Regions from separate parts of the Sinorhizobium sp. Y406 genome, predicted to be linked through region 1. Evidence: riboswitches for the same ligand, from Rfam matches in the RefSeq annotation. Region 1 holds a riboswitch; each other region holds the start of a gene.
The links. A riboswitch is a leader RNA that binds a small molecule or an ion and turns the genes downstream of it on or off. The one in region 1 is predicted to bind thiamine pyrophosphate.
Positions count from the first base shown of each region.

Region 2: linked by a shared signal. The riboswitch ahead of thiC (phosphomethylpyrimidine synthase ThiC) and the one ahead of thiB (thiamine ABC transporter substrate binding subunit) in region 1 are both predicted to bind thiamine pyrophosphate.
Region 3: linked by a shared signal. The riboswitch ahead of thiD (bifunctional hydroxymethylpyrimidine kinase/phosphomethylpyrimidine kinase) and the one ahead of thiB (thiamine ABC transporter substrate binding subunit) in region 1 are both predicted to bind thiamine pyrophosphate.

Region 1 covers NZ_CM178974.1:3,118,630-3,126,573, reverse strand. The annotation lists gene AC4P1R_RS14800 (thiamine ABC transporter ATP-binding protein) at 125-847, opposite strand; gene thiP (thiamine/thiamine pyrophosphate ABC transporter permease ThiP) at 844-2,445, opposite strand; gene thiB (thiamine ABC transporter substrate binding subunit) at 2,534-3,562, opposite strand; TPP riboswitch at 3,610-3,724, opposite strand; gene AC4P1R_RS14785 (GNAT family N-acetyltransferase) at 3,930-4,424, shown strand; gene AC4P1R_RS14780 (thiamine diphosphokinase) at 4,504-5,154, shown strand; gene AC4P1R_RS14775 (ABC-F family ATP-binding cassette domain-containing protein) at 5,159-6,985, shown strand; gene AC4P1R_RS14770 (MarR family transcriptional regulator) at 7,098-7,577, shown strand; gene AC4P1R_RS14765 (multidrug effflux MFS transporter) at 7,574-7,944, shown strand, end outside.
Region 2 covers NZ_CM178975.1:1,192,375-1,200,318, reverse strand. The annotation lists gene thiO (glycine oxidase ThiO) at 1-619, opposite strand, end outside; gene thiC (phosphomethylpyrimidine synthase ThiC) at 621-2,450, opposite strand; TPP riboswitch at 2,547-2,658, opposite strand; gene AC4P1R_RS22455 (ABC transporter ATP-binding protein/permease) at 2,949-4,826, shown strand; gene AC4P1R_RS22450 (ABC transporter ATP-binding protein/permease) at 6,124-7,944, shown strand, end outside.
Region 3 covers NZ_CM178975.1:129,127-137,070, reverse strand. The annotation lists gene AC4P1R_RS17640 (polysaccharide biosynthesis tyrosine autokinase) at 1-1,209, shown strand, start outside; gene AC4P1R_RS17635 (hypothetical protein) at 1,511-1,723, opposite strand; gene thiD (bifunctional hydroxymethylpyrimidine kinase/phosphomethylpyrimidine kinase) at 1,826-2,641, opposite strand; TPP riboswitch at 2,707-2,809, opposite strand; gene AC4P1R_RS17625 (peroxiredoxin) at 2,994-3,653, shown strand; gene AC4P1R_RS17620 (serine hydrolase domain-containing protein) at 3,771-4,778, opposite strand; gene AC4P1R_RS17615 (heavy metal translocating P-type ATPase) at 4,997-7,282, shown strand; gene AC4P1R_RS17610 (1-phosphofructokinase family hexose kinase) at 7,338-7,944, opposite strand, start outside.

The sequences.
Region 1 (7,944 bases):
GCCCCGTGGTATCGCAGCAACGGATGCGCGAGTAACGCGTCCACCCGGCCGGGTGTTCCGCCCGTCGCACAGCCCGGCGGTCAAATTGTGGCGAAGGGCAGATTAAATTTCGCCGTGCTAAATTTCATCGTCCTGATTCTTGGCCGAGAAAGCGGTTGATCGCCGTGAGGTCCCGCCGCCCCAGAAAGCGGTCGATCGGATCGTGGGCGACTATATGTCCCTGATCGAGGAAAAGCACGCTGTCGGAGAAGAGCCTCACGTCATCGGGATGATGCGTGATCATCAGGATGGTATTGCCCTCCTCGTGATGGAGATCGGCAAGCAGGTTGCGCATTTCCGCGCGCATGCCGGGGTCGAGCGCAGCGAAGGGCTCGTCTAGCAGAAGCAGCGGCCGGTGGCGCACCAGCGCGCGGGCAAGCGCCACCCTCTGGCGTTCGCCGCCGGAAAGCGTCGGCGGCAATCGCTCGCCGAAGCCGGCAAGGCCGACTCGGTCGAGCGCCTCTTCGATCCTCTCGCGATCGCCGCGGCACAGGCGAAGCGAGGGACTGATGCCGAAACCGACATTGGCGGCGACGTCGAGATGCGTGAAGAGGTTGTTTTCCTGAAAGATGACCGAGACGGGCCGGTTGGCCGGCAGGCGGCCGGCCATGTCGTCGCCGAAGATGCGGACCTCGCCTTCGTCCGGCTCCTCAAAGCCGGCGATGACGTTGAGGAGCGTCGACTTTCCCGAGCCGGAGGGACCGGCGACGGCGACGATCTCTCCCGCCGGAACGGTGCAGTCGAACGCCAGAACCGTCGTTTCGAAGCGCACCTTTGCGTCCCTGAGGATAACGGCTGCGGAAGTCATGTCCGCAGGCCTCGCGTTTTGTCATCCCCCGCCGTGCCGAGCATGGTGAAGATCAGGCACAGGATGCCGAGTAGAAGGGCGAGCCCCGCCGCGTCGGCGGTGCGGTAGCTGCCCATGCGGCTATAGAGCAGCCAGGGCAGGGTGGCGAGGTCCTGCGAACCGAAAAGCGCGATCGCGCCAAGATCTCCGAGCGACAGGGCGAGGGCAAAGGAAAAGGCCGTGAAGAAGGCCTTGCGCAGCGGCGGCCAATCGATCCATCGCAGGCGATGGAAGCCGCCTATGCCGAGGCTTGCGGCGAGACGCTCGGTTCGCACCGCATGGGTGGCCATGGCGGGGGCGAGCACCCGATGCACGAACGGCAGCGCCATCAGCGCATTGATGGCGATAACGACCAAGGGGGCGAAGCGGGCGACGTCGCCGAAGGGGCGCAATAGCAGGAACCACCCGGCGCCGAGCACGATCGGCGGGGCGAGCAGGATAAAGGACATGCTGGCGCCGATCGTACCGGCAAAGAACCGGGCCGGCATGCCGCGGCGCCGCCGAGAAAGCACCAGCCGCTGGGTGCGGATCATCAGGGCGGCGATTGCGACGGCGATCGCCGCCGAAGGCAGTGCGACTGCGGCGCTCGTCAGCAGTGCCTGGTGGAAGGCATGTTCGGAAAGCAGCCGGGCCAGATCCGCCCGCAAGCCGGACGCCGCGATGGCGGCGAAGGGTGTGCCGACGAAAATCAGCGCAAGGGTCAGCCAGATCCGATCGGCAAGGCGCGCAACGCCTTTAGAACCGTCGAAGCGGCGGATCGCCCTGCCGCTGGTCTCGCCCTCCTCCGGCGGCGGCGCCACGAATTTGAGGAGGAAAAGCAGAAGACCGGTCAGCACCACCTGGAGGCCGGCCAGCGCGATCGCCCGCGGCGGATCGAAATCGAAACGCAGCGCCTGGTAGATCGCCACCTCGATGGTGCTTGCGGCGGGGCCGCCGCCAAGCGTCAGCACCAGCGTGAAGCTGGTGGCGCAGAGCATGAAGACGAGGCCGGCAATGCCCGGCAGCAGGCCGCGGATCGCCGGCCATTCGATGAAGCGGAAGATCGCGAACGAGCCCATGCCAAGATTGGCGGAGGTGCGCCAGTATTCGGCCGGGATACGCTCAAGTCCGGCGAGCATAAGCCTCACGGCCAGCGGCATGTTGAAAAAGACATGGGCCAAAAGGATGCCGAAAAGCCCGTAGATGCTGATTGGTGCGACGATGCCGATGGCCGTCAGGGCCCGGTTGAGAAAGCCTTGCCGACCCCAGACCTCGATCAGGCCGAGCGCGGCGACCAGCGCAGGCAGCCCCAGCGGCAGCGCCATCAGCCGCAACAGCCAGATGCGGCCCGGAAAGGCGGCCTGGCGGGCAAGCGCGCGGGCGACGGGGATCGCGAAGAGGATCGACAGTCCGGTCGAGAGGCTTGCCTGCAGAAGCGTGAACCGGGTGACGCGCCAGACATAGGCGTCGAAAAGATCCTGGCGGCCATCGGCGCCGCCGTGTGCGAGCAGAGCCGCAGCGGCGAGGCCGACGAAAAGCAGGATGCCGCCGAGGACCAAGCCCCCGGCGGCAATCGTCATCCTGTTCTCGCGCGCAAACAATTTAGCTCTTATTCCTTTGCAGGTTCTCATCGGAATTCGCGTGCGACTTCCCGGAACCTGCTTGGCCTCAGTTTCGGCTCATCGCCGCCAGCCACTCGTCGATCCAGGCCTTGCGGTTATCGGCGACGTCTTGGGGCGACATCAGGAACGTCTTTTCAGGCTGGACGAGCTTGCCGAACGCCTCCGGCAGGGGCTCCCTGGTTTCGCCGACCGGCAGCATCCAGTTGGTCGTCGGAATGATCGACTGGAATTCGGGTCCGATCATGAAGGCGAGAAATTGCCGGGCAAGTTCCGGATCGTCCGCATTCTTCGTCATGCCGGCCACTTCGATCTGGATGTAATGGCCCTCGGCGAATGGCGCCGCCTGGTAGCGGTCGGTGTTTTCGGCAACCATATGGTAGGCGGGCGAGGTGGTGTAGGAAAGCACCATCGGCGCCTCGCCCTTGGTAAAGAGTCCGTAGGCCTCCGACCAGCCGGGGGTCACCGTCAGAACACGTTCCTTGAGCTTGGCCCAGGCTTCGCCCGCCTCGTCGCCATAAACCGATTTCATCCAGAGCAGCAGCCCGAGGCCGGGCGTCGAGGTGCGCGGATCCTCGATGACGATCTTCTGCGACGGATCGCCTTCGACCAGTTCCTTCAGGCTCTTCGGCGGCTCCTTCAGCACTTCCGTGTCATAAACCACGGCGAAGTGGCCGTAGTCATAGGGAATGAACACGCCGTCGGAAAAATCGCCGGGAACCTCGAGCCCCTTGGTGTCGAGGGCGTGTGGCGCGAACAAGCCGGTGGCCTTGGCTTCGGCAACCAGATTGGTGTCGAGTCCGAGGACGATGTCGGCCTTCGTGGCTTCACCCTCGAGCTTCAGCCGCGTCAGCAACTCGACCCCGTCGGCGACGCCGACATAGTCGACCTTGCAGCCGCAACTCTTCTCGAAAGCCTCGGCGACCTTGGCGCCCGGGCCCCATTCGCTGATGAAGCTCTCATAGGTGTAGATCGTCAGCGTTTTTTCCGCGGCAAGGGCGCTTGCCGAAGAGGCGGCGAGGGCAAAGGCGGCGATCGCAAGCCGGTTGACTATCTTGCTGTGGAATGAACTGGGCATGTGGCACCTCTTCCCTGTTGTTCTTGCTGCACGGGAAAAGGGCGTTCGGTCCGATCGCTTCTAATCCCTCCGCCGGTACGAGCCGGATCAGGTTCCGCGGGTTGGCGTGACGCCTCTCAGCCACCGCCCGAAAGCCGGCGGATGGCACCCCGTTAGAGCAGGCCAAGATTTAGCTTCCGGGGGCAGTCAACGCAAGCGCAGTTTTAAGAGCGCCGCGCGTCTGATGAGGTCTGCGGCGATGCGTCAGGGGCTTTCGCTTGGCACGCCGTCTGCGCTATCAAGATGCGGAGGCCTTCCTCACATGTTCAACACGTACCGGCGAAGTTAGTTCACGGACGGCCGGTCACAAGGCGCGGGGTATGGGTTGATGCCAGACATGCTCGTTCGGCTCTACGCCCTGCCGGAGAGTCGCGCCGGCCGGCTCGGCCCCGACATCTCGATCCGGCGCGCCATGGCGCCCGAGCGCCGGACCGTCGTCTGCTGGGTGGGTGAGCATTTCGGCGCCGGCTGGGCGGGAGAGGCGGAAGCCGCCTTCTCCTCGACGCCGACACGCATCCATATCGCGCTCCATCAGGGCGCGCTCGTCGGATTCGCCTGCCATGACGTGACCGCGCTCGGCTTCTTCGGCCCTACCGGAGTGGATGGGACGATGCGCGGCCGCGGCATCGGCGAGGCGCTGCTCATTGAAAGCCTGATCGCGATGCGCGCGGCCGGCTACGCCTATGCGATCATCGGCGGTGCCGGTCCGACCGAATTCTACACGCGTACCGTCGGTGCGGTGGAAATACCGGATTCGACGCCCGGCATCTATGCGGATCTGCTCCGGCCCGACAATGGCGCGGAACCCGAGCCGCGCGAGTGACGTTGGCGAAGGATACCGGACGCAAACGGCGGTGCCGGGCCTTTCCCTTCAGAGCCGCTTTGCGCTATGGGCTTCTGCCATGAGCCAATCACCCTTCACAATTCTTCTCGGCGGCGCGCTTACCCTGACGGAGCGGCTAACGGCGCAATTGGCCGGCAGCCGGTTTATCGCCGCCGACGGCGGCATGCGCCATGCGAGGACGCTGCAAGTCTTGCCGGACCTCTGGGTGGGCGACTTCGATTCGACCGAAGAGTCACTCTTTTCGGAATTCGCCGAGGTGCCGCGGGAAAAATACCCGGCGGAGAAGAACGCCACCGATGGCGAGATCGCCGTCGAGGCGGCGCTTTCGCGCGGCGCGACATCGCTGATCTTTGCCGGTGCGCTCGGCGGCACCCGTAGCGACCATGCCTTTCTGCACTTGTTGCGGCTCGCCGCGCTCGCGGAAGAGGGGCTTGCGGTCTTCATGACCTCCGGCGAGGAAGAGGCCTGGCCGCTGCGGCCGGGGTCGCGGGAGATCGACCTGCCCAAGGGCAGCCTGTTCTCGATCCTCGGTTTCACCGAGCTTTCCGGCCTTACCATCGAAAACGCGCGTTATCCGCTCGACGATTTCCATCTGCCCTTCGGATCGTCGCGGACGATTTCCAACGTGGCGGAAGGCCCCGTTCGCCTTTCCCTGAAATCCGGCCGGGCCGTCGTGCTTGCCCGGCCCTATGATCTTTCCGGAGCCTGACGCCTTGGCGCCCCCCATCCTGAAACTCGACGACATTTTCCTCACCTTCGGCGGCGCGCCGCTTCTCGCCGGCGCCGGCCTGCAGGTGGAGCCCGGCGACCGCATCTGCCTCGTCGGCCGCAATGGTTCCGGCAAGTCGACGCTGCTGAAGATCGCCGCCGGCCTTGCCGAACCGCAATCCGGCGAGGTCTTCCGCCATCCCTCGGCGACGATCCGCTACCTGCACCAGGCGCCGGACTTCGAGGGCTACGACAACGTGCAGGCCTATGCGGAGTCCGGGCTCGGCCCGGGCGACGACCCCTATCGCGTCAGCTATCTGTTGCAGCATCTCGGTTTGACGGGGGAAGAGGATCCCAAGCGGCTTTCCGGCGGCGAGGCGCGCCGCGCCGCGCTGGCGCGGGTCATGGCGCCGGAGCCCGATATCCTGCTTCTCGACGAGCCGACCAACCATCTCGACCTGCCGACGATCGAATGGCTGGAAGACGAGCTCGTGCGCAGCCGTTCGGCGCTGGTGCTGATCTCCCACGACCGGCGTTTCCTCGAAAGGGTCTCGACCGCGACCGTCTGGCTCGACCGCGGCCAGTCGCGCCGGCTCGATCGCGGCTTTGCCCATTTCGAGGCCTGGCGCGACGAGGTGCTGGAGGCGGAGGAACTGGAGCAGCACAAGCTCGGCAAGGCGATCGAACGGGAAGAGCACTGGCTGCGCTATGGCGTCACCGCGCGGCGCAAGCGCAACATGCGCCGGCTGGGCGAACTCAAGGACATGCGTGCCCGCTATCGCGGCCACAAAGGGCCGCAGGGCACGATCCAGGCGGGCGTTTCCGATGCCAGGGAGTCGGGCAAGCTCGTCATCGAGGCGGAAAAGATCACCAAGGCCTATGGCGATCGCACCATCGTCGCGCCCTTCTCGATCCGCGTCCATCGCGGCGACCGGATCGGCCTCGTCGGACCGAACGGCGCCGGCAAGACGACGCTGCTCAAGCTTCTGACCGGCCAGCTCGAGCCGGATTCCGGCAGTGTCAGGCTCGGCACCAATCTCGAGATCGCCACGCTTGACCAGAAACGCGAGGAGCTCAACCTCGACGATACGCTGGCGCATTATCTGACCGACGGGCGCGGCGAGACGCTGCTGGTCAATGGGGAGCAGCGCCACGTCACGGGCTACATGAAGGAGTTCCTGTTCCAGCCGGAGCAGGCGCGCACGCCGATCCGCGAGCTTTCCGGCGGCGAGCGGGCGCGGCTGATGCTCGCCCGCATTCTCGCGCGCGCCGTAAACCTGCTGATCCTCGACGAGCCGACGAACGACCTCGACATCGAGACGCTCGACCTCCTGCAGGAGATCGTCGCCGGCTTCGTCGGCACGGTGATCCTCGTCAGCCACGATCGCGACTTCCTCGACCGGACGGTGACCTCCACCATCGCACCGGCCGATCCGGAGGCGCCCGACGGTCGCTGGATCGAATATGCCGGCGGCTATACCGACATGATGGCGCAGCGCCGGGGCGCGATCGAGGAGCGGCGCAAGGCGGAAAGGTCGGAGAAGGCCAGGGCGAGCGACGCTGCTGCCGAAACCGCCGAGCCGCAGAAGGCGAAGGGCAAGCTTTCCTACAAGCAGAAATTCGCGCTCGAGACCCTGCCGAAGGAGATCGCCAAGGCCGAAGCGGAGATCGCCAGGCGGGAAGAGAAGATGCACGACCCCAACCTCTTCTCCCGCGATCCGGACGGTTTTGCCAGGCTTGCCGCCGAGCTCGAAAAGCTGAAAGAGGGGCTCGCGCGAATGGAGGAGGAGTGGCTGGAGCTCGAAATGCTGCGCGAGGAGCTCGAGGGCTGAGACCCTAGAAACGCCAGAACGCCTGCCTCAGCCGGCGTCTCTCCATCCCGCATTGAGCACCTTCAATGGATATGATAAGTAAACCTTATTATCTTCATTGAGAACCCATTCCATGCCGACAAAATTCGATTCCGATGCGATCGGAATGCTGCTCACCGATGTCTCCCGCCTGTTGCGCGGCGCCTTCGACCGCAAGGTCAATCAGATGGCGCTCGGCATCACCCCGGGCGAGGCGCGGGCCCTGATCCAGGTGGCGGCGACCGAAGGGATCAAGCAGGCGGAAATCGCCACCCGCATGGGAATCGAGCCGATGACGCTCTCGACCTATCTCGATCGCCTCGAGACGATGGGGCTCGTCGCGCGTGTGCCGGACCCGGCCGACCGACGCGCGAAGAATGTCGTCGTCACCGACAGCGCCGATCCGCTGCTTTCCGCGTTGACCGGAGGCCTGCGCGAGATGATGAACGCCTATACCGAAGGCCTCGGAGAGGAGGGACGGGAGCTGCTGCGCGCCAATCTGAAGATCCTGCGCGACAATCTCCGCCGGCTCGATCCCTGCCTTGCCCGCAAGGACAAGGGAGCGGCCGAATGACGCTGCGGATGAGCGAGCGGCGCACGAGCATCATCGGTGCCTTCCTCGTGGCGCTCGGCCCCGTTTCCATGGCGCTCTACACGCCGGCCATGCCGGAGCTCGTACGCGCCTTTTCTTCGAGCGAAGCGGCGATCAAGATGACGCTGTCGCTCTATTTCGGCGGCTTCGCCTTCGCTCAGCTCGTTTCCGGCACGCTGTCCGACGTCATCGGCCGGCGCCGGGCGACCTTGATCTTCATGGCGATCTATCTCGCCGGCAGCCTGATGGCGGCCTTTGCTCCGTCCGTCGCGATGCTGCTGGCCGGAAGGCTCGTGCAGGGAATCGGCGCATCGGTCGGCATGACGGTGGCGCGCGCCATCGTTCGCGA
Region 2 (7,944 bases), on a different replicon from region 1:
TCGAGAGGCTGATCTCCGGGGTTTCCAGAAAAAGCATCTCGCCGCGCACGCCGCGAAGGCCGGGCGTGGTGGCGATCGCCGCGGCGCCCGTGCATTCGACCACGGCGGCATAGGATCGATCGGAGGGCACGTCCGAACAGCCGAGGTGGAAATGGACGCCGCTCGCAATCAGTGTCTCGTAGAGGCCGGCCATCGCCTTCCGCGGATCGAGATGGGCTTCCTCGGCAAAGAACAGCGCCCGCTCGAAGCGGCCCGCGAGGTCCGGTTCGAGCTCTGCGATCGCGTTGCCGCCGACCCATTCATATCCGCGGGTGCGGGCGGCGAAGCGATCGAGTTCTCCGCTGTCGCGGCCAGCCGCGACGACAAGTGTACCCTTGCGGAATACCGCGCCAGGGAGGGCCTCCTCCCACCAGTCGGCAGAGGAAAGCCCAAGCGTCAACACGGCTTCGTCGCCCGCTTCGCGTTCGCAAAACGGCGCGAGCATGCCGCCGGCATAGGTGGATGCGCCGGTTCCGACGGTTTCCGCCGCATCGACCACCTCCACCGCGATGCCGCGGCGGCTGAGCTCGAGGGCGGTGGCGAGACCGGCGACGCCGGCTCCCTTGATCAGGACCGGCATCTCATTCTCCCGGCTGCGTTTCTGGCGCGACCGGCATGTAGAGATCACCGCCGTCGCGGTATTTCGCCGCCATGGTCTCCAGCCCCTCCTTCTGCGCTTCGGCGCGGATGTCGTGGGAGATCCGCATGGAGCAGAATTTCGGGCCGCACATTGAACAGAAATGCGCCACCTTGTGCGCTTCCTTAGGCAGCGTCTCGTCGTGGAAATTGCGCGCCGTTTCCGGATCGAGCGAGAGGTTGAACTGGTCCTCCCAGCGGAACTCGAAGCGGGCGCGCGACAGCGCGTCGTCGCGGATGCGGGCCGCCGGATGCCCCTTGGCGAGGTCGGCCGCGTGCGCGGCGATCTTGTAGGTGATGACGCCCACCTTGACGTCGTTGCGGTCGGGCAGCCCCAGATGCTCCTTCGGTGTCACGTAGCAGAGCATGGCGGTGCCGAACCAGCCGATCATCGCCGCGCCGATCCCGGAGGTGATGTGGTCGTAGCCGGGCGCGATGTCGGTCGTCAGCGGCCCGAGTGTATAGAAGGGGGCCTCGCCGCAGGTTTTGAGCTGCTTGTCCATGTTCTCCTTGATCTTGTGCATCGGCACATGGCCGGGGCCCTCGATCATCACCTGGCAGTCCTTCGCCCAGGCGATTTTCGTCAGTTCGCCGAGCGTTTCGAGTTCGGCGAACTGCGCCCGGTCATTGGCGTCGGCGATCGAGCCGGGACGCAGGCCGTCGCCGAGCGAGAAGGAGACGTCATAGGCGCGGCAGATGTCGCAGATCTCCTCGAAATGCTCGTAGAGGAAGCTTTCGCGGTGGTGGTGCAGGCACCACTTGGCCATGATCGAGCCGCCACGCGAGACGATGCCGGTGACGCGGTCGACGGTCAGCGGGATATAATGGAGCCGCACGCCGGCATGGATGGTGAAATAGTCGACCCCCTGTTCGGCCTGCTCGATCAGCGTGTCGCGGAAAACCTCCCAGGTGAGATCCTCGGCGATGCCATTCACCTTCTCCAAGGCCTGGTAGAGCGGCACCGTGCCGATCGGCACCGGCGAGTTGCGGATGATCCATTCGCGAATATTGTGGATGTTGCGGCCGGTCGAAAGGTCCATCACCGTGTCGGCGCCCCAGCGCGTCGCCCAGACCATCTTCTCGACTTCCTCGGCCATCGACGAGGTGACGGCGGAATTGCCGATATTGGCGTTGATCTTCACCAGGAAGTTCCGGCCGATGATCATCGGTTCGGATTCCGGATGGTTGATGTTGGCGGGGATGATCGCCCGGCCGCCAGCGACCTCCTGGCGGACGAATTCCGGCGTGACGAAATCAGGCACCGACGCGCCGAAGCTCTCGCCGTCGCGTGTGAGTGTCTCTTTCGCCGCCTTGCGCCCGAGGTTTTCGCGGATGGCGATGAACTCCATCTCCGGCGTGATGATGCCGGCCCGGGCATAGGCGAGCTGGGTGACGGCCCGGCCCGGCTTGGCGCGCAGCGGCTGATGGAGCATGGGGAATTCCGGCGTCAGCCGCTCGCCGGTGGCAAAACCGTTGTCCTCCGCCTTGACGGCGCGGCCCTCGTAACGCTCGACATCGCCGCGTGCCACGATCCAGTCGTGGCGCAACCGCGGCAGGCCCGCATCGATGCGGATACCGGCATCTTCGATCGTATAGGGGCCGGAGGAATCGTAGACCGTGACCGGAGGCTCCCCGGAGGTCGGATGCAGTGCGATCTCGCGCATCGGCACGCGCAGATCGGGATGGAGTTCGCCCGGTTTGTAGACTTTTTTCGAGGCGGGGAGAGGTCCCTGCGTGACGGAGGGCGGCGTGGAAAGAGGTTTGAGAACGTTCATCTTGAGGCTCCAATTCTTGCGTTGGAGACCCAGTTCTGAAGCCGGAAGGATGAAAAGACGCTGTGCCGACGGAACGTGAAACTACGGAGTCCTGGCTTTCGCACGTCTGCACCGTCCCTACGCCAGTATGAACTGGATCAGGTTCAACGGGTCACTGCGCGCTTCAGCAGTATCTCAGCCCCTTGCCGGGACCCCCCTGGTGAATGGCGCCCATAGTCACCGATATCGCCGCGCCGTCAAGATGGTTTTTTGGGACCCCAGCGAGGCACTCGCGGTGGACTGTCTCGTTTCTCGCCTCCCGCTTGGTTGGAACATCAGGGCACAGGGACTATTCTCTTTTGGAAACTGATCGCGATCAGTGCGGTCGGGCGCAGCCTTGTCGATAGTGGATGGGATGGGAATGAGGAGCGTGTTCTGATCAGTAAGTTCGGGGAGAAGGCCTTGCACGTGTGGAGCCGAAAGTGGGGAAGAGAGCCCCGGTCGACTCCCGTATCGCCGATGCGCAGCTTCTGGGGGCTGATGTGGGCTTATTGGTTTTCCGAGAAGTGGCAGGAGGCCTGGGGGCTGGCAGCGATCATCGTCGTGCTCACGGGTCTGTCGGCGATTGCGAGCGTCTGGTTCGCCGAAGCCTCGGGCGAACTCGTCAGCGCGATAGCCTTTCTCCACCATCCGCAAAATCCGACGACGCTCAGCTCCATTCTGACGATCGCGGGGACGCTCGCCGCGATCATGGTGCTGAAATCCATCGCGTTCACGGCCGTGCGCCACTTCTTCTCGACGACCCTGCATCGCAAATGGCGGGCCTGGCTCGACCGACGCTTCAATGACGCACTGCTCGACTGCAATCATACCCATCTTCACCTGCAGCGCGGCGTGGCGGAAGCCATTCCGACGTCGGTGGGCGTGCCGGACAACATAGACCAACGCGTCCAGGAATCGATCAAGGGCATGACCGGCGGCGCCATCGGGCTTGCCATGGGCGTTGCCGGGGTGACCCTGTCGCTCTACTTCGTCGGCGGCAGGATCATCGAGACCTCGACGGAGGTCAGCGGGCTCGAGTTTCTCGGCAGCTATGGCAGCGCCTTTCTGACGCTTGTTGCCGTCGCCGCCTACGTGCCCTTCAATACCTATATCGCCGCCAAGCTCGGCGCGATCCAGCAGCGGCTCGACGTCCGGATGCAATGGGCCGAGGGCAGCTACCGCCGCGAGCTGACGACGCTTCTCCACCGCAGCTTCCATGTCGCGGCCTCGCAAGCGGAAGGGGTACAGAAGCGGATCCACAGGCGGCGCTATCGCGACATCGACCAGACCTGGTCGAACCTGAACATCCTGACGGCGTGTTATATGGGCTTCGAGCTCGTTCACAATTTCTTCGGCCAGCGCATCGTCGCCTATGCTCCAGGTCTGCTTCCCTATGTCGACGGCAAGGTCACGCTGCAGGGCTATGTCACCGGGGCGGAGCTTGCCAATGCGATCATCAATGATTGCTCCTGGTTCATCCACGTCATGCCGGACATAGCAAGGCTGAGAGCGAATGCGCGCCGCATCACCGATCTCGCCAATGCGATCGAGGACGTTCAGCGGCCCCGCGCTTTCTATGCCCGGACAGGTCACGCGGAGTTGAACCGCGTCTGGCAGGATCCCGAATTCGGCGTGACGATCCGCCGTCTCGAGCTGATGCATCCTGGCCATGACCTGCCCTTCATCACGACCGGCTATCTCCACATCAGTCCTGGCGAATGGGCGCTTCTCGTCGGCAGGTCGGGCAGCGGCAAGTCGTCGCTGCTCAAGGCGATAAACGGTCTCTGGCCGCATGGCCGCGGCACCGTCGCCCTGCCCGGAAACGTGCGCACGCTCTTTGCCGCCCAGGACGTGAAGCTGCCGCCGATATCGCTGAAGGAACTGATATGCCTGCCCGAGCCGGGCGACGCGTTTACGGATCGGGAAGCTTTAGCGGCGCTTTCCATGGCCGGCCTTGCCGAATTCGTCGGCGATCTCGCCGCGGAGGGGCGCGGTGCGCAAAGCTGGGACCAGCTCCTTTCCGGAGGGCAGAAGCAGAAGCTGGTGCTTGCGCGCATCCTCCTGCAACGGCCGGGCCTGATCTTCCTTGACGAACCGACCGGCGCGCTCGACGTCGAGGCGACGGTCGCGTTCCATCAGGCGATCAAGGATGTGTGCCCCGGCGCAACCGTCGTCAGCATCATGCATGACGCAGTGCCGCCGAAATCTGCAAAAGGCGAGAATTATTACGACAGCGTGCTCGCCATTGCCGACGGCCGCGTGACGAAGCGGTCGCTGCCGAAACTGGCAGGTGGCCCGGTCGGTCCCGCGCGCGTGAGGCGGCATCCGGAGCCAATGGGGCCAGGATCGAGATGAAGCCCGCCACCATATGAATTGAGGAAGACCCTAATTAAATTAATTTGGATGCGAAGCGACAGGAGCCCCTCCATGTCGCTATCAATGACCGGGTGCGCCGCCTGCTCCCTCGGTAACAAGGGTTCCCCTGATCGGCTGCTAAATTTGGGCAGCCAACCAGGAGAGCACACGATGCGTGTCATTCTAGTCGCTATGATTGCCTCAGTTCTGAGCATACTTGCCTTCAAATACGCTGATCATTCTCTGGGGAATGTGCAGATCGTGGCGACGGCTCAGGAACTTGCAAGCAGTTAACGGTCGGCTGCTTCACTCACTGCCCTCGCATTCAAACGCTTTACAGGGAATGGACCAAGCCGGCATTGCGGTCCTGGTACTTATCTTCACCCTCATCGCTGTCGTATTGAGTATCCTGGCAGTGGGCCCAAGAGATGAGGCGCCGCCCACCGAACCGACATTGATTCCTCGGTACCGTCGTCTATGCGCTTGGTAGGGGGTGACCCGCCGCCGTCAACGCCGAGCAGAACGGCAATGGCGGCAGCGGCGGTACCTCAGCTACGGTTGGTGAGCGTTCGGAGCTTGCGAGCAGCGCCGCGGGCGCATCCGCACCAGCCGGCGGGCGGCAACAGCACTGACCGGGCGCTGTCTGGAGGCCGTCGGGGACGATCGTCGCGACCGCGGATAAGACGCACCACGCTGCAGGCGGAAAGAATTCGGGATTACTGCCCGCAGCTGCGCCACCGCGGCAGCACTCGTGGGCAAATGTGGCTGCGCCGCGGCCTGCGACAAAGGCGCCGCGGCTCATATTTCCTTAAATCGTAATACAGGCTGTAATAAAAAGTGCTGTAACGATCCATCGCATCTGAAGAGATGGGCTGCGCGGTAGTTGAGACGCGAACCCGCAACGGTTATTCTTGCTGCGATTGATTGCATTAACGGGCGTCGCGTGCCGTCGACCCAGACCGCTGCACACTATCGGGCGTCACGAATACGTGCGTCCCAGCGTGGTATTGTTGTTAATTGCATAGGGGCTGTCATCGAATTTCCAAGAGGGGCGGGTTCCTATCGCGGCCGGTCATGGTCGGTCGCCAGGGCTGAAACTGCAGTTGGACATTCGGAATGAGCGGGCAGACGGGCGCTTGCGAAGCGGCCGTGCGTGACCCCTGTGTGCTTGAGGTCCCGAACAGGGATGCTCACAGGCAAGGGAGGGGGGGACGTGAATTTGCACTGGGGGAGTCGCAATTTACACCGGGGGAGCCGCAGGCGGGTAAGGGAGCCGCAATCGACGCCCGTTTCCGCAATGCGCAGCTTTTGGGGGGTAATGGGCGCCTACTGGCTTTCCGACAGATGGAAGGAAGCATGGGGGCTCGCCGCGGTTATCATCGTGCTTACGGCCTTGTCGGCAATGGCCAGTGTCTGGTTTGCCGAGGCGTCGGGCGAACTCGTCAGTGCAATCGCCTTTCTTCACCATCCACAAAACGCGACGACGCTCACCTCCATCCTGGCAAGCGCGGGAACATTGGCCGGGATCGTCGTGCTCAAGGAGATCGGATTCATCGCAATCCGCCACTTCTTCTCGACGACCTTGCACCGCAAATGGCGCGCGTGGCTCGACCATCGCTTCAATGAGGCGCTGCTCGACCGCAAGCACACGCATCTGCACCTGCAGCACGGTATGGCGAAGGCCAACGCGTCGAACGCGGCAGTCCCGGACAATATCGACCAGCGGATCCAGGAATCGATCAAGGGCATGACCGGCGGCGCCATCGGGCTTGCCATGGGCATTGCCGGCGTCATCCTGTCGCTCTTCTTCGTCGGCCGCAAGATTATCGAAACCTCGACCGAGGTCGAAGGCTTGGAGTTCCTCGGCAGTTATGCCAGCGCCTGCCTGACGCTCGCAGCCGTCATCGTCTACGTTCCGATCAACACCTTCCTTGCGGCGAAGCTCGGGGCGATCCAGCAAAGGCTGGAAGTCAGGATGCAATGGGCCGAAGGCAGCTACCGTCGCGAACTGACGACGCTGCTTCACCGCAGCTACCATGTGGCGGTCGCCGATGGCGAGGCAGTACAGAAGGACATCCACAGGCGACGCTATCGCGACATCGACCACACCTGGTCGATCCTCAACATCCTGGCCGCGTGCTACATGGGCTTCGAGCGCGTCTACAACTTCTTCGGCTCGCGCATCGTCGCCTATGCGCCCGGGTTGCTCCCCTATGTCGCCAGCAGGATCAGCATGCAGTCCTATGTCACCGGGGCGGAGCTTGCCAATGCGATCATCAACGATTGCTCATGGTTCATTCATGTCATGCCCAATATAGCAAGGCTCCGGGCGAATGCACGCCGCATCACCGACCTGGCGCAGGCGATCGAGGACGTGCAGCAGCCGCGCGACTTCTATGCCCGCACGGGCCGGTCGGAATTGCGCTATGCCCAGCAGGCTCCCGAGTTCGGCTTGACGATCAGACGGCTAGAGCTGATGCACCCGGGTGATGTTCTGCCCTTCGTCGAGACCAGCCATCTTCACCTCGACCCCGGCGAGTGGGCCCTTCTCGTCGGCAAGTCGGGCAGCGGCAAGACATCGATGCTCAAGGCCATCAACGGCTTTTGGCCGCATGGCCGCGGCACGGTCGTGTTGCCGAGAAACGTCAGGACCTTCTTTGCCGCGCAGGACGTGAAGCTTCCGCCCGTATCGCTGAAGGCGCTGGTATGCCTGCCCGGCCTCGTCGGCGTCTACTCGGACGCCGCCGCCGCCGCGGCGCTCTCCAAGGCCGGCCTTGCCGAATTCGTCGGCGACCTTGCCGAGGAGGGTCGCGGCACGGGAAGCTGGGACCAGCTTCTTTCCGGGGGGCAGAAGCAGAAGCTCGTGCTGGCGCGCATCTTGCTGCACCGCCCGCGGCTGCTCTTCCTCGATGAACCGACGAGCGCGCTCGACAGCGAGGCGACGGTCGCGTTTCACCAGGCGATCAAGGATGAATGCCCCGGCGCAACGGTGATCAGTATCATGCACAACGTCGTGCCGCCGAAATCCGTGAAGGGCCTGGAATTCTACGACAGCAAGCTCGCCATTGCCGACGGCAGGGTGGCCAAGATGCCGCTGTCCAGACTGATAATCGGCCCC
Region 3 (7,944 bases), on a different replicon from region 1:
AGCATCGAAGGTATTACCGGCAAGAATTCCGATGCCAGCCAATCGCTGGTGCAATTGCGCGGTCTGGAACAGAAAGCGGCGGCGCTGAAGTCGCTCTACGAGTCCTATCTTGGGCGCTATGAGCAGGCGACACAGCAGCGCTCCTTCCCGATCGCCAAGGCTCGCGTCATTTCCGAGGCCGGTGTTCCGGTTGGACCCTCGAGCCCGAAGAAGACGATGACGCTCGCGCTTTCGGCGGTGCTCGGACTTTTGGTCGGCGGTGCCTATGCGGCATTTCTCGAATTCCGCGAACGCACGTTCCGCCTGGAAGGTGACGTACGCTCGGCCCTCGGCCACCGGTCGCTCGGTTACCTGCCCCTGGTCGGATCCCGGCACAAGAAAGCGACGGAGCTCGTGCGGGCGCGATTCGGCTCCGACCGACCGCCACACGAAGCCGAGGAAACTTCTCTACCGTTCCCGCGGCTCTCGCGCCTCGTCGTCGACGCGCCACGCTCGGCTTTCGCGGAGACGTTCCGGAATGCAAAACTCGCCTGCGATCATATGCTGCCCGGCAACGAGAGCCGGGTGATCGCAATCGCCTCCGCGCTGCCCGACGAGGGCAAATCGGTCGTGGCGGCAAACTTTGCGGCGCTTCTCGCCGCGAGCGGAAAGAGAACCTTGCTGATTGACGCCGATATCCGCAAGCCCGGCCTGACCCGATTGATCACGCCTGCGCCGCGTGGAGGGCTGGTGGAAGTGCTGACGGGCGAGGCCACTTGGCCCGCGGGCATCAAGGTGGATCAGCGCTCCAAGCTCGCAATCCTGCCTGCAGGCGGCGGCACATCGAACGAAAGGCGGCATCAGAGCAATGAATTGCTCGCATCGCCTGCCATGGCGGGGCTGATCGAGAACGCCCGCAATTCCTTCGACTATGTCGTCGTCGACCTCGCAGCCCTCGCCCCCGTGGTCGATGCGAAGGCCTTCGCGCCGCTCGCCGACGGCGTTCTCTTCGTCGTCGAATGGGGCAGGACACCCACAAGGCTCGTGCGCGATCTCCTCAATTCCGAGCCGCAGATCGATGCCAAGGTTCTCGGCGTCATTCTCAACAAGACCGATATGAAGGAGCTGCAGAAGTACAGCGACTTCGACGGCGCAGAGAAATACCGGCATCGTTACGGCAAGTACTACATCGAGCCGGATGTACCCGAGGCCCGCTACACGGCCGCTTGACCCGCGAGTCCTTCAGCGGCCTCCGCCTGAAATCTGTTTCGAGGGACTTGAAGGCGGCGTCATCGCCGCCTTCGCTTTCGAGCGGGTGTTCCATGTTTGAGAGCGAGGCTAATCGGGGCACGCACGAGAAGCGACGAATTGGGGATTGAACGGTAGAGCGCGCTCGGATCGCCCGCAAGACGACCGAAGTCCTGGTTTGCCGCCAGCGCGTGCACTGTCGTCAATGTCGCCGCCGATGTTCCACGTGTGAGAATTCTACCGTGCGGGACCTCAGGTCGGCAGGCGCCGCCGCGCGACTGATTCAATTGGACTTGCGGTCGAGGCCGACGATCCACGCCGCAACCATGAAGACGATCGCCGCCATCAGGGCGCCGAACGCCAGAAGGTAAAACAGGAAATATTCGATCAGCCGGGGCGCGAACAGGAGTGCACGCCACAATAGGCTTGGCGACTGCCGCCAGTCCGGCAGTTCGTCACGATTGAAAGCCTCCAGTCGACGAGCAAGAAAGTGCATATCGCTGAACCCGCTGTCTTTCGTTAACCATAGACGATAGCCTTTTCCGGCTCAACCATGGCAATAGCAGGGCATGAGGCTGGCATGCCTCCCAATTTGACGTTAAGAGTTCCACCATTGGTGGAAATGATGCACCGGTCCCCGCCCCTGCCCGACCTTCAGGTCGTCGGCGGCGGAAATTGCTCCATGCAGATAATGTTTGGCTGCGCGGACCGCTTCGGCGAGCGGTAGCCCCGAAGCGAGGCCCGCGGCGATTGCAGCTGAAAGGGTGCAGCCGGTACCGTGATCATTGTGTGTCTCTATGCGCGATGCCGGCAGACGCAGCAACGTTTGGCCATCGAGGAAGAAGTCCGTGGCGTCGCCACCGGGCAGATGTCCTCCTTTGACCAGCACGGAACGGGCTCCAGTCTTCAAGAGCGCCTCGGCCTGGCGCACCATCTCTCCTTCACTCTCGGCGGTCGGACGGCCGGTCAGAAGTGCCGCTTCGGCCAGGTTCGGGGTCGCGACGAGTGCCAGAGGCAGCAGGTCTTCGATGAGTGCTGCGATCGCTCCCGGGTGGAGCAGACGATCGCCGGAGGTTGCAACCATCACCGGGTCGACGACCGCAAGCCTGCCGTAACGGCGCAGGCCATCGGCGATGACGGCAATTGTCTCCCGTCGCGACACCATGCCGATCTTCACCGCCTTCACGTCAAGGTCGCTAAGTACAGCTTCCATCTGTGCCGCCACCATTCCGGCCGAGACGTCCTCAACGGCGGCAACACCCCTGGTGTTCTGCGCGGTGATCGCCGTGACGACGCTTGCACCGTAAACCCCGAGCGCCGAGAAGGTCTTGAGGTCGGCCTGGATGCCGGCACCGCCGCCCGAATCCGATCCGGCAATGGTGAGCGCCACCGGCGCAATGGGGCGAGGAGGCATCATCTATCGAACTCCCGACACACGTCACGGAGATCCGGTAAGGCGAAGAATTGGCTTGGCTTGCCGAGGGCGACCCATTCCGTTCCTACGCCGGCATGACCCGGATCAGGTTCAAGGGTCCGGCTCACCACCGTCTCAGCGCCGTCAGGCGCTCCCCTCGGAATGCCGGCATTCTATGCGTCAGCAGCCCCGGAGTGTCAACGCAATGCGGCCGCGGCACTGGCGCACGAGCCGGTCGACGTGAAGCCGGACGATCTTTCTCACTGCTGGGAGCGACGACGCGTTTCGCGCTCGAAAACTTTGCCGTTTGCGCTATTCTTGCGCAATTCCTCCGACACGAAAGGAGCACATCATGGCCCTGCGCATCAACGATACTGCCCCCGATTTTACCGCAGAGACGACCCACGGCACGATCAATTTCCACGAATGGGTCGGTGACGGATGGGCGGTCCTCTTCTCTCACCCGAAGAATTTCACGCCCGTATGCACCACCGAACTCGGCGCCATGGCGGGGGTGGAAGACGAATTCCGCAAACGCGGCGTCAAGATCATCGGCATCTCCGTCGATCCGGTCGAGAGCCATGCCAAGTGGAAGGGCGACATCAAGCTCGCGACGGGCTTTGATGTCGAATATCCGCTGATCGGCGATCGCGATCTCAAGGTGGCCAAGCTTTACGACATGCTGCCGGCCGACGCCGGGGACACTTCCGAGGGCCGCACGCCTGCCGACAATGCGACCGTGCGGTCGGTCTACGTCATTGGTCCGGATAAGAAGATCAAGCTGATGCTGAGCTATCCGATGACCACCGGCCGCAATTTCGAAGAGATCCTGCGGGCGATCGATTCGATCCAGCTCACCGCCAAGCATCAGGTGGCAACGCCCGCCAACTGGAAACAGGGCGAGGATGTCATCATCACGGCCGCGGTGTCGAACGAGGATGCCGTCCAGCGCTTCGGCTCCTTCGAGACGGTTCTACCCTATCTCAGGAAGACCAAGCAGCCGACGGCTTGAGACCGCCGGCCAACCGGGGATAGATACCATCATTCGCCGCGAAACCACGTGTTTCGTGGCGGTCTTTTTTGAGCCGCGCGGTACGTTACTGCGGATGCACGAGCGCGGAGGATTTCATCAGTCGGCTTCCAGCGTGTCGATGATGTCGGCGAGGACGCCGTGCAGTGCGTCTCGATAGCCGGTACGGGCGGAAGGCCCATCCTGTTCGGAGGTCATCACGACGGTCAGCTTCAAGTCCGGCACGATATAGAGCATCTGGCCGCCGTAACCCCAGGCGAAATGCACGTCTTCGCCGCCGATCTGCCGGGTGAACCAGCCGTAGCCATAGGCGTCGCCGGAAAATCGCGAATTCGTGTGTGCCTGCCAGGAGAGATCGATCCAATTGTCCGGGATGACTTGGCGCCCATCCTCCGTCCGGCCGCGATTGCGGTAGAGCTCGCCGAAGGTGAGCAGAGAGCGGGCGGTCATGGCCATCTCGTTTCCGCCGAGATAGATCCCCTGCGGATCCCGCGACCAGGCGTCGATGCGAAACCCGTCGACCGGGCCCAGCCATTCGCGCGCAAGGGCCAGGGTCGACTTGCCGCCAACTTTCGTCAGGATCGCCGACAGGAGATGCGTCGACGCCGTCGAATAGAGCATCCTCCCTCCCGGCTCCGCGTCGAACGGCTGCGCAAGTGCGAAACGAACCCAATTGCGGCTTGAAACCCAGCGCCCGTAGTTCGGGCCGGACAGTCGGCCCAATCCCGCCTGCATCGACAACAGGTTGCCGATCGTGATGTCGCCGATGCGCGGGTCGGCCGGGGAAGGCAGGTCCGACTTGAGAATGGGGGCGATCTTCTGCTCGGGTCCTGTAAGAAGACCTTTGTCGATAGCGATGCCGACGAGAGCCGAGATGATCGACTTCGACGCTGACTTGATATTGGTCGATTCCGATGGCCGATGGCCGCGATAGCCCTGTTCCGCGACCACTTCGCCGTCCTGGGCGACGATGATCGTCTTCAGGGACTTGAGATCGTCCCGTCCTGCGAGGCTCTTGAGAAGACCCGGCACAGCGGAGGTCTGCTGCGCGATCACTGGCGAAACGCAGACCAGAAGCGATAGAATAACGGCCACGAACCTGATCATGCCCACGACCTAGAGCCAAAGCGCTGCACAGCCATGCGGTGGGCGCCCGGCTCACGACAATTTGAGCGATTACTCGACATGGCGGCCTAAAAAGCGCGCTTGCAGACGACTTGCGCAGGGTCAAGGCGCCGGAAGGCGCCTCGCATATTCTTGTCCCCTGCAAAGGAGAAAACTTGACGCCGAACCGCTTATCCAAACTGATTTCGCAGGGAGAGGAATTGGGCCGGCGCCTTCTCCTCGCGCTGATTGCTTCGGCGCTGCTGACGGGCGGCGCCGCCTGGTTCGCCGGCCGGCCCGAGATCAGCACAGCCGCTTGGGCTGCGGGCACCGCAGTTGTGCTGACGAGCCTCATCACCGAGATCGCGATCAGCCTCGGCAAAAGGGAATTCGGGCTCGACATCATCGCCGCACTCGCGATGGCGGGCGCGCTTCTCCTTGGAGAATACCTGACCGGCAGCATCGTCGCGCTGATGTTCACGGGCGGGCAGGCATTGGAGGAGTTTGCGCAGCGGCGGGCGCGGCGCGAGCTGACGGCGCTGCTTGATCGGGCGCCGAGCACCGCCATGCGCTTAGCGGAAGGGCAATGGGAGGAGGTGCCCGTCGGCGCGCTGACGGCCGGCAATTGCATCCTGGTGCGTGCAGGAGAAGTCGTGGCGGTGGACGGAAATGTGGAGGACGGCAATGTCGCCGTCATCGACGAGTCGGCTCTGACCGGAGAGGCCCTGCCAGTCCGCCGGCGGTCCGGCGAACCGGTGCTGAGCGGCACACTAAATGCCGGCGATGCCTTCCAAATGACTGCATCGCACACGGCAGCCGAGAGCACCTACGCCGCGATTGCAAGACTGGTCGAGGCGGCAAGGGCCGCCAAGGCACCGATGGCGCGCCTCGCGGATCGCTACGCGCTCGTTTTTCTGGCCATCACGCTACTGCTTGCCGGCGGGGCCTGGGCCGTATCCGGGGAGGCGATCCGGGCGCTTGCCGTCCTCGTTGTCGCCACGCCCTGTCCGTTGATCCTTGCCGTGCCGGTGGCAATCATCTCGGGCGTGTCGCGCTGCGCCGGCAAAGGCGTGCTCGTGAAAGGTGGCGGCGCCCTGGAGATGCTGGCCAACACGAAAACGGTGCTTCTGGACAAGACGGGCACGATCACCGACGGCCGGGCCGGGCTGATCGACGCGAGATGCCGCGGCGACCTCGATCCGATCGAGGTACTGCGCCTTGCAGCATCGCTGGACCAGGGTTCCCACCATGTCATCGCCCGGGCGCTCGTCGCGGCGGCGCGCGAACGCGGACTTGAACTTTCCACACCCTCCGCTTCCCGCGAGACGGCGGGAGCCGGAGTGACCGGCTACGTAGAAGGTCACGAGATCGCCGTCGGAGGCTGGGATTTCGTGAGCGCGCGTGTCGAGGCGAGCGGCTTTTCTCGAGAGATCCGGGAATGGATCGCTAGAGACGGTTTCGTCGCCGTCCTCGTCGCCGTGGACAGGTCCTTGGCAGGCGCGTTCCTGTTGGCGGACGAGATCAGGCCCGAGGCGGGCTCGGTGCTCCGGCATTTGCGCGAGGCTGGGGCCCGGCGTATCGTGCTCGCTACCGGCGATCGTGCGGAAATGGCCGAGATCCTCGCATCCTTCCTCCAAGTCGACAGTGTGATGGCCGAATTGACCCCGGAGGACAAGACCCGGATCGTCGAGGCGGAAAAGGCCTCGGGGAGACCAGTCATGATGGTGGGCGACGGCGTGAACGACGCGCCGGCGCTCGCCGCCGCCGATATCGGGGTGGCGATGAGTGCGCGCGGCGCCGCCGCGTCCTCCGAAGCGGCCGACGTCGTCATTCTCGTGGACAGGCTCGACCGCCTCGTCAGCGCGATCCGGATCGCCCGGCGCTCGCATCGCATCGCCCTTCAGAGCGTCTATGCCGGCATGGGCCTGTCCATTGCCGGCATGATCGCGGCGGCACTCGGCTACCTGGCCCCGGTCCAAGGCGCACTCTTGCAGGAACTCATCGACGTGGTGGCGATCCTCAATGCATTGCGCGCCCTTGCAGGGCCGGTGCACGGCTGGAGAAAGCGACCGCGACTGCCGCATGCGGAGCTCCTGCGTTTGGAAGAGGAGCATCGTGACTTGATCGACGTCGTGGACGAAATCCGCCACACGGCCGAACGCGTCGGGCACTTGCCGGGACCTGAATTCCGCCGGCAGCTTGCGGATCTGGACGTGTTGCTCAGGCAACGTCTCCTTCAGCACGAGCGGCAGGACGATGAAGAACTTTATCCGAAACTGCGTGGTAGCACGGACACGCCGGACGCGCTTGCGGGCATGAGTCGGACGCATATGGAGATCCGGCGGCGGGTACACAGCCTGGCTTCGCTTCGCAAGGCACTCGGCGAGGATGGGCCAAGCCCCGCGCAACGCTACGAAATCCAGCGGCTGCTCCACGGCCTCGAAGCAATCACGCGGCTGCATTTCGCCCAGGAGCAGGAAATCTATCGGATGCTCGAGGACGGTTGAGAGGAATGACCCCGCGGACGGTACAGACGACCGTTCGTCTCCGGATCGCAGGCGATCAAGAACGCCCTGCCTCGGCTTCGTAGATGGCGAACACATCGTCGCGCCTGCAAAGCTCGGTGCCGGGCGTCATCGCAGCGGCCGCACCCGCGGCCACCCCCAAGCGGAACGCATCTTCCATCGGTTTGCCCTGCATCAGGAACCAGACCACCGCCCCGACGAAGCTGTCACCGGCCCCGACGGCGGATTGGACGACCACATGTTTCGAGGGTACGCGCAGGATTCCATTCGGACCGGCCAGCCAGGCACCCTCGCGACCCATGGTGACCGCGACATATTCGGCGGCGCCATTCTTGACCAGCGTCGCCGCCGCTTCGCCGACGCCGTGTTCGTTGAGACGGCGGCCGACCAGCGTCTCCAACTCGCCGATGCTCGGCTTCACCAGCAGAATGGGAGCCCTGCCCAAGGTCTCCCGCAAGGTCGATCCCGGACAATCCAACAGAACCTTGGCGCCGTTCGCAGCCGCCGCTTCGGCCATCCGCGCGTAGGTGTCTTCCGGCGCCCCCCGAGGCAGGCTGCCGCTCGCCACGACGAAGTCGCCGTTGAAGCGCTTGACGATCTCCAAGGCATTCGCAAGGTTCTCCTTCGACACTTCCGGCCCTTCG